DNA from 2 places in the Streptomyces sp. WAC 06738 genome. Region 2 is predicted to be linked to the other one. Evidence: riboswitches for the same ligand, from Rfam matches in the RefSeq annotation. Region 2 holds a riboswitch; the other holds the start of a gene.
What was found. A riboswitch is a leader RNA that binds a small molecule or an ion and turns the genes downstream of it on or off. The one in region 2 is predicted to bind S-adenosylmethionine.

Region 1: another riboswitch for S-adenosylmethionine. It lies ahead of thrC (threonine synthase); the one in region 2 lies ahead of DMB38_RS06985 (aminotransferase class V-fold PLP-dependent enzyme).

Annotation. Positions count from the first base shown of each region.
Region 1 covers NZ_CP029618.1:4,695,580-4,703,274, reverse strand. Annotated here, with positions in the region: gene groL (chaperonin GroEL) at 1-891, opposite strand, end outside; gene DMB38_RS20715 (cold-shock protein) at 1,283-1,486, opposite strand; gene DMB38_RS20710 (MoaD/ThiS family protein) at 1,883-2,161, opposite strand; gene thrC (threonine synthase) at 2,158-3,462, opposite strand; SAM riboswitch class I at 3,480-3,619, opposite strand; gene DMB38_RS20700 (glucosyl-3-phosphoglycerate synthase) at 3,799-4,761, shown strand; gene DMB38_RS20695 (trehalose-6-phosphate synthase) at 5,089-6,516, shown strand; gene DMB38_RS20690 (CGNR zinc finger domain-containing protein) at 6,545-7,066, opposite strand; gene DMB38_RS20685 (alpha/beta hydrolase) at 7,171-7,695, shown strand, end outside.
Region 2 covers NZ_CP029618.1:1,665,863-1,673,557, reverse strand. Annotated here, with positions in the region: gene DMB38_RS07010 (heme-copper oxidase subunit III) at 1-576, shown strand, start outside; partial or broken gene DMB38_RS07005 (c-type cytochrome) at 640-1,451, shown strand; gene DMB38_RS07000 (Rieske 2Fe-2S domain-containing protein) at 1,448-2,521, shown strand; gene DMB38_RS06995 (ubiquinol-cytochrome c reductase cytochrome b subunit) at 2,518-4,152, shown strand; gene trpD (anthranilate phosphoribosyltransferase) at 4,280-5,347, shown strand; SAM riboswitch class IV at 5,461-5,578, shown strand; gene DMB38_RS06985 (aminotransferase class V-fold PLP-dependent enzyme) at 5,771-7,162, shown strand; gene DMB38_RS06980 (glycerate kinase) at 7,304-7,695, opposite strand, start outside.

The sequences.
Region 1 (7,695 bases), 3.0 Mb from region 2:
CTGGCCACCGGTGAGGATGGCGATGTCGCCGAGCATGGCCTTGCGGCGGTCGCCGAAGCCCGGGGCCTTGACGGCGACGGACTTGAAGGTGCCGCGGATCTTGTTCACCACGAGGGTGGACAGGGCCTCGCCCTCGACGTCCTCGGCGATGATCAGCAGCGGCTTGCCCGACTGCATGACCTTCTCCAGGAGCGGCAGCAGGTCCTTGACCGCGCTGATCTTGGAGTTGGCGATGAGGATGTACGGGTCCTCGAGCTCCGCCTCCATGCGCTCCATGTCGGTGGCGAAGTAGGCGGAGATGTAGCCCTTGTCGAAGCGCATGCCCTCGGTGAGCTCCAGCTCGAGCCCGAAGGTCTGCGACTCCTCGACGGTGATGACGCCTTCCTTGCCGACCTTGTCCATGGCCTCGGCGATCAGCTCGCCGATCTGGATGTCGCCGGCGGAGATGGAGGCGGTGGAGGCGATCTGCTCCTTGGTCTCCACGTCCTTGGCCTGCTCCAGCAGGGCGGCGGAGACGGCCTCGGTGGCCTTCTCGATGCCGCGCTTCAGCGCCATCGGGTTGGCGCCGGCGGCCACGTTGCGCAGGCCCTCCTTCACCAGGGCCTGGGCCAGGACGGTCGCGGTCGTCGTGCCGTCACCGGCGACGTCGTCCGTCTTCTTCGCGACCTCCTTGACCAGCTCGGCGCCGATCTTCTCGTACGGGTCCTCGAGCTCGATCTCCTTGGCGATGGAGACACCGTCGTTCGTGATCGTGGGGGCGCCCCACTTCTTCTCAAGGACGACGTTCCGGCCCTTGGGGCCGAGGGTCACGCGGACGGCGTCGGCGAGCTGGTTCATGCCGCGCTCGAGGCCGCGCCGCGCCTCCTCGTCGAACGCGATGGTCTTGGCCATTGTGTTGAGTCCTCCCGGACAGGGGGGTCGTCTGTGTCCGGACCGCGCTGGCGCCCGCGACGGACGGTCCGCGACCCGCGTGGTTCCCTCCCACCCGGCGTACGGACCTCACCGAACCGGTCCCGTGCTGTCACTCTCACGGGGAGAGTGCTAACGCCAATGATTAGCACTCGCCCCCTGCGAGTGCAAGCGGGTAGGGGCTTCTCATGCGCAGAGCGGAACCGGACCGCGGCGCCGCACAACAGGCGGCGGAGGACGCGGACACGGGCGGACATGGGCGGACACGGGGAGCGGGCGCGGGGAGCGGGCACGGGAGGAGCGCGGACAGCAGAGGGCCCGCACCCCGGAGGGTGCGGGCCGTCGCGAGTCGTCCGTGGTCGATGCCCGGCGCTCAGCCGCTGACGCGGACCATGTCTGCCTGCGGCCCCTTCTGGCCCTGCGAGATCTCGAACTCGACCCGCTGGCCTTCCTCGAGGGTGCGGTATCCGTCCATCTGAATCGCGCTGTAGTGGACGAAGACATCCGCACCACCGTCGACCGCGATGAAGCCGTACCCCTTCTCCGCGTTGAACCACTTGACGGTGCCCTGAGCCATTCCAAACTCCCCTATTGCTGGCCCTTACACAGGACCGCACTCCGCGGACCCGGGTCAGACCTCACCCCCGGATACACGCCGGGGCGTGCGCCGGAACGCGTCGACCGCGGCTGAATGTATCCGCACAGATGCCCAGTGCAACAGGTCAATCGGACGAGAATTCTGCGGACACTCGATCGGCATTTTTCCGATCAATTTCCGCCATTCCATGACAACTCGGGCAGGGCATAACTCACCATCACGACAATTAACTCTCCGCATTTGCGCGGAACTTGTCGCGTTCTCATATGCGTGGAGCATGGGCCACGAGGGGGGAACGCCCCAACCCTATCGCGTGTCATGACATGCGAACGGCCCCACTCCGGATCAGTGGGGCCGCACGCGCGCACGCGGGGTTCAGCAGCCTCCGGCGACCGCCGGAATGATCGAGATCCCGGCCCCCTCGGGAGTGGGAGTCTGCAGGCCATCGGCGAAGCGGACGTCATCGTCGTTCACATAGACGTTCACGAAGCGGCGCAGCTTGCCTTGATCGTCCAGCACCCGTCCTGCGATGCCGCGGTGGTTCTTCTCCAGGTCTTCGATCACCTCGGCCAGCGTCGCGCCCTCGGCGCTCACCTCTGCCCGCCCGTCGGTATACGTACGGAGGATGGTCGGAATTCGGACGTTCACGCTCATGATGCGAGGCCGGCCTCTCGGAAGGAGTCGAGTGTGGGACGAATGATCGCGCTCGGCCCCGTGGTGGGAGCGACCGCGTCGAGGGTCTTCAGGCCGTCGCCCGTGTTGATCGCGACGGTGGTCCCGGCCGGGTCGATCCGGCCGTCCGCGACGAGCTTCGCCAGCACGCCGAAGGTCACGCCGCCCGCCGTCTCCGCGAACACGCCCTCGGTGCGGGCCAGCAGCTTCACCGCGTCCACGACCTCGGCGTCCGTCACGTCCTCCACCGCGCCGCCGGTGCGGCGGGCGATGTCCAGCACGTACGGGCCGTCGGCCGGGTTGCCGATGGCGAGGGACTTGGCGATCGTGTCGGGCCGCACGGGACGTACCACGTCGTGACCGTCCTTGAAGGCCCGCGAGACCGGGGAGCAGCCGGCCGCCTGGGCGCCGAAGATCTTGTACGGGCGCTCCTCGACCAGCCCCGTCGCGATCAGTTCCTTCAGCCCCTTGTCGATCTTCGTGAGCTGGGAGCCGGAGGCGACGGGTATGACGATGTTGTCGGGGAGCCGCCAGCCGAGCTGCTCGCAGATCTCGTACGCGAGGGTCTTGGAGCCCTCCGCGTAGTACGGGCGGAGATTGACGTTCGTGAACCCCCAGCCCTCGCCGATCGGGTCGCCGATCAGCTCCGAGCAGAAGCGGTTCACGTCGTCGTACGTGCCCTCGATGCCGACGACGTCACCGCCGTAGACCGCGGCCATGACGACCTTCGCGTGTTCCAGGTCGTACGGGATGAAGACGCACGAACGCAGTCCCGCCCGCGCCGCGGCCGCGCCGACCGCGCCCGCCAGATTGCCCGTGGAGGAACACGACAGCGTGGTGAAGCCGAAGGCGCGCGCCGCCTCGACGGCGATCGCGACGACGCGGTCCTTGAAGGAGTGCGTCGGGTTGCCCGAGTCGTCCTTGACGTGCAGCGCGCCCGTCACGCCCAGCTCGGCGGCGAGCCGGTCGGCGCGGTGCAGCCGGGTGAACCCGGGGTTCAGGTTGGGCTTGTCCGCCACGTCCGCGGGGACCGGCAGCAGCGGCGCGTACCGCCAGATGCTCCGCGGACCCGCCTCGATACGGGCCCGCAGCCGGGCGGCGGACCCGGCGTCACCGCCGGGGAGTTCGTATGCCGCCTCCAGCGGCCCGAAACACGACTGGCACGCGAACACCGGACCCAGCGGCACCCGCTCCCCGCACTCCCGGCACGACAGCGCGACGGCAGGGCCCAGATCGGGGGCGCCGTCGACGGCGGTGGGGGTGGGAGCTGTGTCTACAGCCATACTGGCGAGGCCCTCTCTCCTCATCTTCCCCGCGACGCATCTCGCCGCAGGACGGAATTGGCACCATCACCGTCCGGGGCCTCGCAGCGTCGCGAGTACCGGACGGAGGGTTGCCGGGGCTTCAACGGGCCGTTCCCTCTGCCCCTCTGGATGAGCTCTGTATGGCGCGGGTCCGGCGGGGCCGTCCGGCGCTTTTGTCCGCGCGCGGACCCCGACATGGGGACGTCACGCACGTTGTTCAAGACTGTAACCGACGACCAGGACAGTTGTGAGGGCCGTCCGATACGCGAGACGGCTCACACACCGGACAGGACACCGGCAAGGGGAGGCCCGCAGGTGCTCGATGACGTGGAGCAGTGGCTGAGGACGCGGTCCTGGTCCGCGGCGGACCGGCCGGACGCGCGGCTGCTGGCGGCCAAACGGGCGCTCGGGGCGCGCGGGACGGTGAGCGTGGTGCTGCCCGCGCTCGACGAGGAGGCCACGGTCGGGTCGATCGTCGCGGCGATCCGCGCGGAGCTGATGGCCCCCGGCGGCGGGCTGGTGGACGAACTGGTCGTGCTGGACTCCGGCTCCACGGACCGTACGGCGGAGGTCGCCGCCGCGGCCGGCGCGCGGGTCGTGCACCGCGACGAGGTGCTGCCGCGGGTGCCGGCGGTGCCGGGCAAGGGCGAGGTGCTGTGGCGGTCGCTGCTGGTGACGCGCGGCGAGATCGTGTGCTTCGTGGACGCGGACCTGCGGGACTTCGACACGGCGTTCGTGAGCGGGATCGTGGGGCCGCTGCTGACGGATCCCGGCGTGGAGTTCGTGAAGGCGGTGTACGACAGGCCGCTGGGCACGGGGGCGGCGACCGGACAGGGCGGGCGGGTGACCGAGCTGGTGGCCCGGCCGCTGCTGAACCTGCACTGGCCGCTGCTGGCCGGCTTCGTCCAGCCCCTGGGCGGGGAGTACGCGGCGCGCCGGTCGCTGCTGGAGCGGCTGCCGTTCCCGGTCGGGTACGGGGTGGAGCTGGGGCTGCTCGTCGACGCGCTGCACACGGTGGGGCTGGACGCGCTGGCGCAGGTCGACGTGGGCGTCCGCCGGCACCGGCACCAGGACGACCGCGCGCTGGGGCGCATGGCGGCGGCGATCTACCGCACGGCGCAGGTGCGGCTGGCGCGGGGGCACCTGGTGCGGCCGCGGCTGACGCAGTTCGACCGGGGGGCGGACGGGGCGTTCGAGCCGCGGACGTACGGGGTGGACACGGAGGAGCGGCCGCCGATGGGGGAGATCCGGGAGTACGTGGAGCGCCGCGCGGCGTAGCCCTCGCCGGGCGGGCGCCAGCGGGGCGGGGGTCTCCCCGCACCCACCCCTTCCCGAACCCCGGGGCTCCGCCCCGGGACCCCCGGCGGGCTCCCCCCAGCCGGGCTACGCCACCCCCTCTGGCTCCCCCATTCCCCTGGGTTCTCCCCCTCAGCCCCCGAGCGGGAGCCGCGCCCTCCAGGCTCCCCCCGGGGCCGACCGCCCGTACCTCCCACGGCCCTCGCATCCCGGGACTCCCCCGCCCCGCCGGCCCACGTGCCCCCATCGGTATCGGCCACACCGTCCCGGTTGCGTTTCGGGGGGCCCTGCCGTGGCTAGGCTCGGCGCATGGTCGTGTCGCCCGGTGCTCCCCTGCTCGTCGCGTCCAACCGCGGGCCCGTCTCGTACGCCGTCGGCGACGACGGTGCGCTCGTCGCCAAGCGTGGTGGTGGCGGGCTCGTCTCCGGGCTCAGCGCCGTGGGGCCCGAGGCCGGGGCGTTGTGGGTGTGTGCCGCGCTGGGTGACGGGGACCGGGAGGCCGTGCGGCAGGGGGTGGCCGAGCCCGGGGTGCGGATGCTCGGCATCGACCCGGACGTCTTCCACGACGCGTACAACGGCGTCGCGAACTCCGTGCTGTGGTTCGTCCACCACATGCTCTACGACATCCCCGTCGCCCCCGTCTTCGACGCCGCGTTCCGCCGCCAGTGGGCCGCGTACGAGACGTACAACCGCGCCTTCGCCGACGCCCTCGCCGACGGTGCCGCCGAGGGCGCGGCGGTGCTCGTGCAGGACTACCACCTCTGTCTCGTCCCCGGCATGCTCCGCGAGCGCCGCCCCGACCTGCGCATCTCGCACTTCACCCACACCCCCTGGGCACCCCCCGAGTACTTCCGGCTCCTCCCCGACGACATCGCCGCCGCCCTGCTGCGCGGGCTGCTCGGCGCCGACCGCGTCGGCTTCCACACCCGCCGGTGGGCCGAGGCGTTCGCCGGCTGCTGCCGCGAGGTGCTGGGCCAGGAGGCCGACGTCGCCTTCGCCGGGGAGGAGGCGCGCGGGGAGCGGACGACGTGGGTCGACGTGCACGCCCTCGGCGCCGACGCCGACTTCCTGCGCGAGCGGTCGCGGCGGCCGGACGTCGCCGAGCGGATGGCGGCCCTGCGCGAGCAGATCGGCGGCGCGGACCGCGAGGTCGTGGTGCGGGTGGACCGCACCGAGTTGTCGAAGAACATCGTCCGCGGGCTGCTCGCGTACCGGCGGCTGCTGGAAGCGCGGCCGGAGTGGCGCGGGCGGGTGGTGAAGCTGGCGTTCGCGTATCCGTCGCGGCAGGACCTGGCGGTGTACCGGGACTACACCGCGGAGGTGCGCCGCCTCGCCGCGGAGATCAACGAGGAGTACGGGACGGACGGCTGGCAGCCGGTCGTGCTGCACGTCGAGGACGACTTCGCCCGCTCGCTCGCCGCGTACCGGCTGGCGGACGTGGCGCTGGTCAATCCGCTGCGGGACGGGATGAACCTGGTCGCGAAGGAGATCCCGGTGGTCTCCGACGACGGCTGCGCGCTGGTGCTGTCCCGGGAGGCGGGCGCGTACGCGGACCTCGCCGAGGACGCGCTCGTGGTGCACCCGTACGACGTGGAGGCCACGGCGGACGCGCTGCACGCGGCGCTGACGATGCCGCGCGACGAGCGCGCCCGGCGGACGAAGCGGCTGGCGGCGGCGGCCACGGCGCTGCCGCCGCAGGCGTGGTTCCTCGCGCAGTTGGACGCGCTGCGCGCGTAGCCGGCGGTACGGGCCGCGTCGCGACCCCTCAGCGGCGGTGGCGCTCCTGGAAGCGGGCCGCCTTGGCGCGGTTGCCGCATCCCTCCATCGAGCACCAGCGGCGGCGGCCGTTCTTGCTGACGTCGTAGAACCACAGCACGCACTCGGGGTTCGCACAGCCGCGGACCCGCTCCGGGTGCTCCTCGTAGAGCCGGACCAGATCGGCCGCGGCGACCCAGGCCGGCAGCCATGCGGGGTCGTCCACGACGATCTCCGAGGTGGCCCGCCCAGCGCGGAGCAGGGGGCGGCGGGCACCGTGGGCCAGTATCTCGTCGAGCGGCTGTTCATCGCCGTCGAGGGCGGCGCGCAGGGCGGCGCGGGCGGTGGTCAGCGGCTCGCGTACGGCGGCGGGGTCGGGGGCGTCGGCCGCGGGTCCCGACAGGCCGTGCTCACCCAGCCAGCGGCTGACGCCGTCGGGCTCGTAGAAGAAGTCGACGGGGCTTCCCTCGTCGATCCACCAGGTGTTCACCAGGTCCAGGGCCAGCGGTTCGCCGGTCAGCGGGCGTGCCATACGAGCAGTGTAACCGGTGAAGTCGAGTTGACAGGTTGGCGGGGGCGGGTTAGGTTTCTCTCGTCGTTAACCGTTCAAGTCCATTTTGATGGTTGGAGTTCGCCGTGACCGTACGCCACCGCACCGCCCGCATCGACGGCCTCGACGTTTTCTACCGGGAGGCGGGTGACCCGGGCGCGCCGACGCTCGTGCTGCTGCACGGCTTCCCGACGTCGTCCGTCGGCTTCGCCCCGCTGATGGCGGAGCTGGCCGGCGAGTTCCGTCTGATCGCCCCCGACTATCCCGGCTTCGGCCTCAGCTCCGCCCCGCCGGCCGGGGAGTGGGCGTACACCTTCGACCATCTCGCCGACGTGGTCGACAAGCTGCTCGACCAGCTAGGCGTCCGGCGCTACGCGATCTATGTCCACGACTACGGAGCCCCGGTCGGCTTCCGCCTCGCCCTGCGCCACCCCGAGCGCATCACCGGCATCGTCAGCCAGAACGGCAATGCCTATGACGAGGGGTTCACCCCCTTCTGGACCCCGCTCCGCGCCTACTGGGCCGACCCCTCGCCGGCCAACCGCGAGGCGCTCCGCTCGCTCCTCACCCCGGACGCCACGCACTGGCAGTACAGCCACGGCGTCCCGGAC
Region 2 (7,695 bases):
GCGCACCCGTCGGTCAACCGGCCGAACCTCACCAGCGTCGGAACCATCATCTGGCTGAGTTCCGAGCTGATGTTCTTCGCGGCCCTCTTCGCGATGTACTTCACCCTGCGTTCGGTGATGGGGGCGGACTTCTGGAAAGACCAGGCCGACACCCTCAACGTTCCGTTCGCGCTCGGCAACACCACGATCCTGGTGCTCTCCTCCCTCACCTGCCAGCTCGGCGTCTTCGCCGCCGAGCGCGGTGACGTGAAGAAGCTGCGCATGTGGTTCACGGTGACCTTCATCATGGGTGCCGTCTTCATCGCCGGGCAGGTCACCGAGTACGTCGAGCTGGTGCACGAGGGCATCACGCTCTCCTCCGGCCCGTACGGCTCGGTGTTCTATCTGACCACCGGCTTCCACGGCCTGCACGTGACGGGCGGTCTGATCGCCTTCCTGCTGGTCCTGGGACGCACCTACGCGGCCAGACGGTTCACGCACCAGCAGGCGACGGCCGCGATCGTGGTGTCCTACTACTGGCACTTCGTCGACGTGGTCTGGATCGGCCTCTTCGCCACCATCTACTTGATCAAGTAACCGGCCGGGGAGCCGGCACCGAGAAGCACACCGACGCTGAAGATCCTGATACCGGGGTAATCCGTGAAAAAGCTCTCCGCACGACGGCGCCATCCGCTGGCGGCGCTCGTCGTCCTACTCATCGCGCTGGCGGCCACCGGGGGCTGTACGCCACATTCGCGCCCACCGGTAAGGCGCAGGCCGACGAGACCAGCGCACAGTCCCTCGCCGTCGAAGAGGGACAGAAGCTCTTCCGGGTCGGCTGCGCGAGCTGCCACGGCACCGGCGGGCAGGGCTCCAGCGACGGCCCCAGCCTCGTGGGCGTCGGCGCGGCCGCGGTGGACTTCCAGGTCTCCACCGGCCGGATGCCCCTGCAGCAGCAGGGCGCCCAGGCGCCGAAGAAGCCGAGTGTGTACACCCAGAAGGAGATCGACCAGCTCGCCGCGTACGTCGCCTCCCTGGGCCCGGGCCCTGCGGTCCCCGAGGAGAGCCAGTACGACCCGGCGGGCGGCGACGTCGCCCGCGGCGGTGACCTGTTCCGCACCAACTGCGCGCAGTGCCACAACTTCACCGGCAAGGGCGGCGCCCTCACCGACGGCAAGTACGCGCCGAACATCGACGGCGTCGATCCGAAGCACATGTACGAGGCGATGCAGACGGGGCCGCAGAACATGCCGTCCTTCCCCGACAAGCTGCTCACCACCTCGGACAAGCAGGACATCATCGCCTACCTCGACGAGGTCGGCGGCGACGAGGCCGAGTCGCCCGGTGGCTTCAGCCTCGGCGGCCTCGGCCCCGTGAGCGAGGGTCTGTTCGCCTGGGTCTTCGGGCTCGGCTCCCTCGTCATCCTGACGATCTGGATCACCGCCCGCTCTGCAAAGGCCAAGAAGTCATGAGTAGCCAGCCTGGCTCCGAGAACGAGAACAACGGCGAGCACCTGCCGACCGTCCGGGAGGGCGAGGAGAGCGGGGGCGTCGCGGTCGAGGAGCGCGACCCGTTCGCCAACCCCGGCCTGCCGCCGCACGAGCCGCGCAAGCAGGACATCGACGAGCGCGCCGCCAAGCGCTCCGAGCGCACCGTCTCGCTGCTCTTCACGGTGTCGATGCTGGCGACCGTCGGCTTCATCGTCTCGTTCGTCGCGATCGACGTCGACAAGATCGTCTACATCTTCCCGCTCGGCCACATCAGCGCGCTGAACTTCGCCCTCGGCGTCACCCTGGGCCTCGCGCTGTTCTGCATCGGCGCCGGTGCCATCCACTGGTCCCGCACGCTGATGTCGGACGTGGAGGTCATCCAGGAGCGGCACCAGATCGAGTCCTCCGAAGAGACCAAGGCCATCACCAAGGCCCAGTGGCGGCAGGGCACCGAGGAATCGCAGATCGGCAGCCGCAAGATCATCCGCCGCACCATGCTCGGCGCGCTCACGCTGGTGCCCCTCGCCGGTGTCGTGCTGCTGCGCGACCTCGGCCCGCTGCCGGGCACCAAGCTGCGCCACACCCTGTGGGGCAAGGGCAAGCTGCTCATCAACATGAACACCGACGAGCCGCTGCGCCCCGAGGACATCACCGTCGGTTCGCTCTCCTTCGCCAAGCCCGAGGGGCTGAAGGAAGGCGACCACGACTTCAACACCGAGATCGCCAAGGCGGCGCTGATGCTCGTCCGGATCCACCCGGGCGACATCAAGGACAAGAAGTCGGCGGACTGGGGACACGAGGGCATCCTGGCCTACTCCAAGATCTGCACGCACGTCGGTTGTCCCGTCAGCCTGTACGAGCAGCAGACGCACCACGTGCTGTGCCCGTGTCACCAGTCGACGTTCGACCTGTCCGACGGCGCGCGCGTGCTCTTCGGCCCGGCGGGGCACCCCCTGCCGCAGCTTAGGATCACGGTCAATGACGAGGGCTACCTGTACGCGCTCGGCGACTTCGACGAGCCGGTAGGCCCCAGCTTCTGGGAGCGCGGATGAGCACCACCACGACAGACACACGCCGCAAACCACCCGGCAGAGGTGAGAGAGTCGCCGACTGGGCGGACGCCCGGCTCGGACTGCACGCCGCCGGCCGCAAGAACATCCGCAAGGTGTTCCCCGACCACTGGTCCTTCCTCCTCGGGGAAGTGGCCATGTACACCTTCCTCATCGTGCTGCTGACCGGCGTGTACCTGACGCTGTTCTTCAAGCCGAGCATGGCGGAGATCACCTACCACGGCTCGTACGCGCCGATGAACGGCGTGCACATGACGGAGGCGTACGCCTCCACGCTGGACATCAGCTTCGACGTCCGCGGCGGGCTGCTCATCCGGCAGATCCACCACTGGTCCGCGCTGATCTTCATCGCCGCCATGGCGACGCACATGATGCGCGTCTTCTTCACCGGCGCGTTCCGCAAGCCGCGCGAGGTCAACTGGCTCTTCGGCTTCACGCTGCTGGTCCTCGGCTGCATCGCCGGCTTCACCGGCTACTCGCTCCCCGACGACCTGCTCTCCGGCACCGGCGTCCGCTTCATGGAGGGCGCGACGCTGGCGACCCCGGTGGTCGGTACCTACCTGGCGTTCTTCCTGTGGGGCGGTGAGTTCCCCGGGACGGACATCATCCCGAGATTCTTCGCCATCCACGTGCTCCTGGTGCCGGGCATCATGCTGGGGCTCTTCGTGCTCCACCTGATCCTGGTCTTCTACCACAAGCACACCCAGTTCGCGGGCGCCGGGAAGACCAACGACAACGTCGTGGGCGCGCCGTTCATGCCGATCTACGTGGCGAAGGCGGGCGGGTTCTTCTTCCTCGTCTTCGGCGTGGTCGCGGTGATCGCGGGCATGTTCACCATCAACCCGGTCTGGGATCTGGGACCGTACCGACCAGATCTGGTCTCCACCGGAGCCCAACCGGACTGGTATATGGGCTGGACCGAGGGGCTGATCCGGTTCATGCCCGGCTGGGAATGGGTCATCCCCGGCGGATACACGATCAACTTCGGGGTGTTCATCCCCCTGATGATCGTGGGCGTCGTCCCGATCGCGATGGTCGCCTACCCGTTCTTCGAGACCTGGGTGACCGGCGACCACCGCGAGCACCACACCCTGGACCGCCCGCGGAACGTGCCGACCCGTACCGCCTTCGGGGTGGCCTGGCTGACCTGGGTCTTCGTGCTGCTGATGGCCGGCGGCAACGACCTGTGGGCGACGCACTTCCACCTCTCGATCGAGTCGATCACGTGGTTCGTGCGGGTCTCCTTCTTCGTCGCCCCGGTGGTGGCCTTCTGGATCACCCGGCGCATCTGCCTCGGGCTGCAGCGGCGGGACCGCGAGAAGGTCCTGCACGGCCGGGAGACGGGCATCATCAAGCGGCTGCCGCACGGCGAGTTCATCGAGGTGCACGAGTCGCTGTCGCAGGAGGAGATGCACAAGCTCACCGCGCACGACCAGTACACGCCGCTGGAGCTCGGCCCGACGGTCGACGACAACGGCGTGGTGCGCAAGCAGGGCCCGGTGGAGAAGCTGCGGGCCAGGCTGTCGCAGGGCTACTACGGCGAGGCCGGCCAGATCGCGAAGCCGACCCGGCACGAGTACGAGGAGATCACCAGCGGCCACGGGCACCACTAGGGCCTGTCCGCCGCCGGGCGATCACCGCCGGGGCCCCCGTCCAGCAGTTGGACGGGGGCCCTTCGGCGTACTCTGCGGTCGATAGGCTGACGCCCGACAACTGAGACGACCCCCGGGACGGTGTGCCATGAGCGTGCAGACGGCAGCAGGAGGCGACAGCACGGCGGCGCGTTCCTGGCCGGATGTCATCAGCGCGCTGATCGCCGGGCAGGACCTCAGCGCCGAGGACACCGCGTGGGCCATGGACCAGATCATGTCGGGCACCGCGAGCAACGCGCAGATCGCCGGCTTCGCGGTCGCCCTGCGGGCCAAGGGCGAGACGGTCGCGGAGATCTCCGGGCTCGTGCGCACGATGTACGAGCACGCCAACACCATCGCCGTCCCGGGACCGACCGTGGACGTCGTCGGCACCGGCGGCGACCGGGCCCGTACGGTCAACATCTCCACCATGTCCGCGATCGTCGTCGCCGGGACCGGCGCGAAGGTCGTCAAGCACGGCAACAGGGCCGCGTCCTCCGCCTCCGGCGCCTCCGACGTGCTGGAGAAGCTGGGGGTCAACCTCGACCTGGCGCCCGAGCGGGTCGCCGAGGTCGCGGAGGAGGCGGGCATCACGTTCTGCTTCGCGGTCAAGTTCCACCCCGCGATGCGGCACGTCGCGCAGACCCGCAAGGAGCTGGGCGTCAGCACCCCGTTCAACTTCCTCGGCCCGCTCACCAACCCGGCGAGGGTCGGGGCGCAGGCGACCGGCGTCGCGGACGCCCGGATGGCGCCGATCATGGCCGGGGTGCTGGCCGAGCGCGGCACCTCGGCGCTCGTCTTCCGCGGCGACGACGGGCTGGACGAGCTGACCACGACGGCCACCTCCCAGGTGTGGACCGTGCGCGGCGGCGCGGTGCGGCAGGAGCGCTTCGACCCGCGGGACGTGGGCATCGAGCTGGTGCCGGTGGAGGCGCTGCGGGGCGCGGACGCCTCGTACAACGCCGATGTCGCCCGCCGGCTGCTGGCCGGCGAGACCGGCCCGGTGCGCGACGCGGTGCTGCTGAACGCGGCGGCGGCGCTCACGGCCCTGGACGCCGACGCGGACGGCCCGCTGCCGGACCGGATCGCGGCGGGCATCGTGCGGGCCGCGGAGTCGATCGACTCGGGCTCCGCGCTGCGGGCGCTGGAGCGCTGGGTCGCGGCCAGCAACCGCTGAGGCGCAGGCGGGGGTCTGCCGGTACGGGCCACCTCCGCCGATATCCGGAGAGTTGCGGACAGTCCGGGCAACAGGGTTGCGCCGCGGCTCTCCGGTGCGCATACTCCTGACCAGGTCACGAGCGACAGCGATCAAGGCCCCGGCCCGCTGTCCGGCAACCCTCCGTCCGTGGCGGGGTGCCCCGGGTGATGACCGGGCCGCAGGCAGCGAGGTCTGCGGCAAGCGCGGACCCCTCGCGAATCCAGGGGTCCTGGTCGGCCGAGGGAGTACCGCCGTGAGCAAGCGAATGCGCTAGGGGCTTTCCGCCCCTCGCCGCCGCGCGCGTCCTTCCGCAGCGTCTCCGCCGAGCGTCGCGCGCGTCCTTTCCGGGCCGTACGGGCCCGTCACCCCGCACATCTCGACGCCTGCTCACGGGAGTTCCGCATGTCCGCGTCCACGCTCACCCCCGCCTGTCTGCCCGTCCTCGGCCGGGACGTCCGCGCCCCGCTCGTCACCGGCGGCGACGCCGAGTACGCCGCCCTGGACTACGCCGCCAGCGCCCCGGCGCTGCAGCGCGTCTGGGACGACGTCGCCGCCTACGCGCCGTACTACGGCAGCGTGCACCGCGGCGCCGGCTACCTCTCGCAACTCTCCACCGAACTCTTCGAGTCCAGCCGGGCGACGGTCGCCGGGTTCCTCGGCTGCCGCCCCGACGACCAGGTCGTCTTCACCCGCTCCACCACGGACTCGCTCAACCTGCTGGCGACCGCGCTGCCGCCGGGGACCGAGGTCTACGTCTTCGAGACCGAGCACCACGCCGCCCTGCTGCCCTGGCAGCACGGTGGCTCCGCGGCCGGCCGGGTCACCGTGCTCGCCGCGCCCGCCAGCCCCGGGCAGGCCGTGGCGGCGCTGGACTCGGCGCTGGCGGCGCGGGTCGGCGACGGTCCGGCGCTGGTGTGCGTGACGGGCGCCTCGAACGTCACCGGCGAGCTGTGGCCCGTACGGGAGCTGACCGCGGCGGCGCACCGGCACGGGGCGCGGCTGGTCCTGGACGCGGCGCAGTTGGTGCCGCACCACCCGGTGGACGTGGCGGACCTGGGCGTGGACTGGGTGGCCTTCTCCGGCCACAAGCTCTACGCGCCCTTCGGCGCCGGCGTCCTCGCGGGGCGGGCGGACTGGCTCCAGGCCGCGCCGCCGTACCTCGCGGGCGGCGGCGCCAGCCGGCGGGTGCTGCGGGCGGCCGACGGGGGAGTGGACGTCGAGTGGCAGACGAGTGCGGCGCGGCACGAGGCGGGGTCGCCGAACGTCATCGGCGCGTACGCCATCGCGTCCGCGTGCAAGGCGCTGACGGAGGCCGGGTTCGGCGAACTGGTGGCGCGGGAGCGGGCGCTGGTGGCGCGGGTACTCGACGGGCTCGCGGAGCTGCCGGGGGTGCGGGTGCTGTCGCTCTTCGGCGCGGACGCGGCGCGGGTCGGGGTGATCTCGTTCGTGGTCGAAGGATGGAGCAGCTCGCATCTGGCGGCGGCGCTGTCGGCGGAGCACGGGATCGGGGTGCGCGACGGGCTGTTCTGCGCGCACCCGCTGGTGCGGGCGCTGCTCGGCGAGGCGGGGGAGTCGGCCGAGTGCGGGGGAGGCGCCGGGGACGGGGAGCGGCCGCTGAACGCGGTGCGGGTGAGCTTCGGGGCGGGCACGCCGGACGAGCACGTGGACCGGTTCCTGGCGGCGCTGGGGTCGCTGGTGCGCGACGGGGCGCGGTGGTTGTACCGCACGGTGGACGGCCGCTGCGTCCCCGCCTCCGCGGTACCGGCCGCGGGCGGGGCCCCGCAGGCGGCCTGACTCCGCGGGCGGCTGCCGGCCGGGTCCGGCTGCCGGCCGGGTCCGGCTGCCGGCCGGTGCGCTTGCTTCCGGCTGCGGGTCGGGGACGGGACCGGGGGCACGTCCTCGCGCGGCACCGACACTTCCGGCCGCCATTGCTGCTCATCCCCGCGCTGCGGGCGCACCCCCGCCCCCTCCGTCCCGCTCGCGACCGCCGGCCGAGCGCCCCTCCGCCGTCCTCACCGGCTCGGGCGCCGGCCGCACGGCCATCGCGCCGATCAGCACCATGCGCAGCGTCCTCTCGGCCGCGTCCGCCAGGAACTCCCGGGCGCGCAGCAGCGCTTCGGGCAGCGCCATCGGGCCCGGGATGATGGTCCCGTAGGCGTCGACGCCCGTGCCGTGGACCTCCTCCGCGCCCTCGCCGATCGTGCCGGCGAGGGCCAGGACCGGGCGGCCGTGGAGCTTGGCGCGGCGCGCCACCTCCGCCGGCACCTTGCCGCGCGGGGTCTGGTGGTCGAGGGCGCCCTCCGCGGTGATGACGAGGTCGGCGGCGG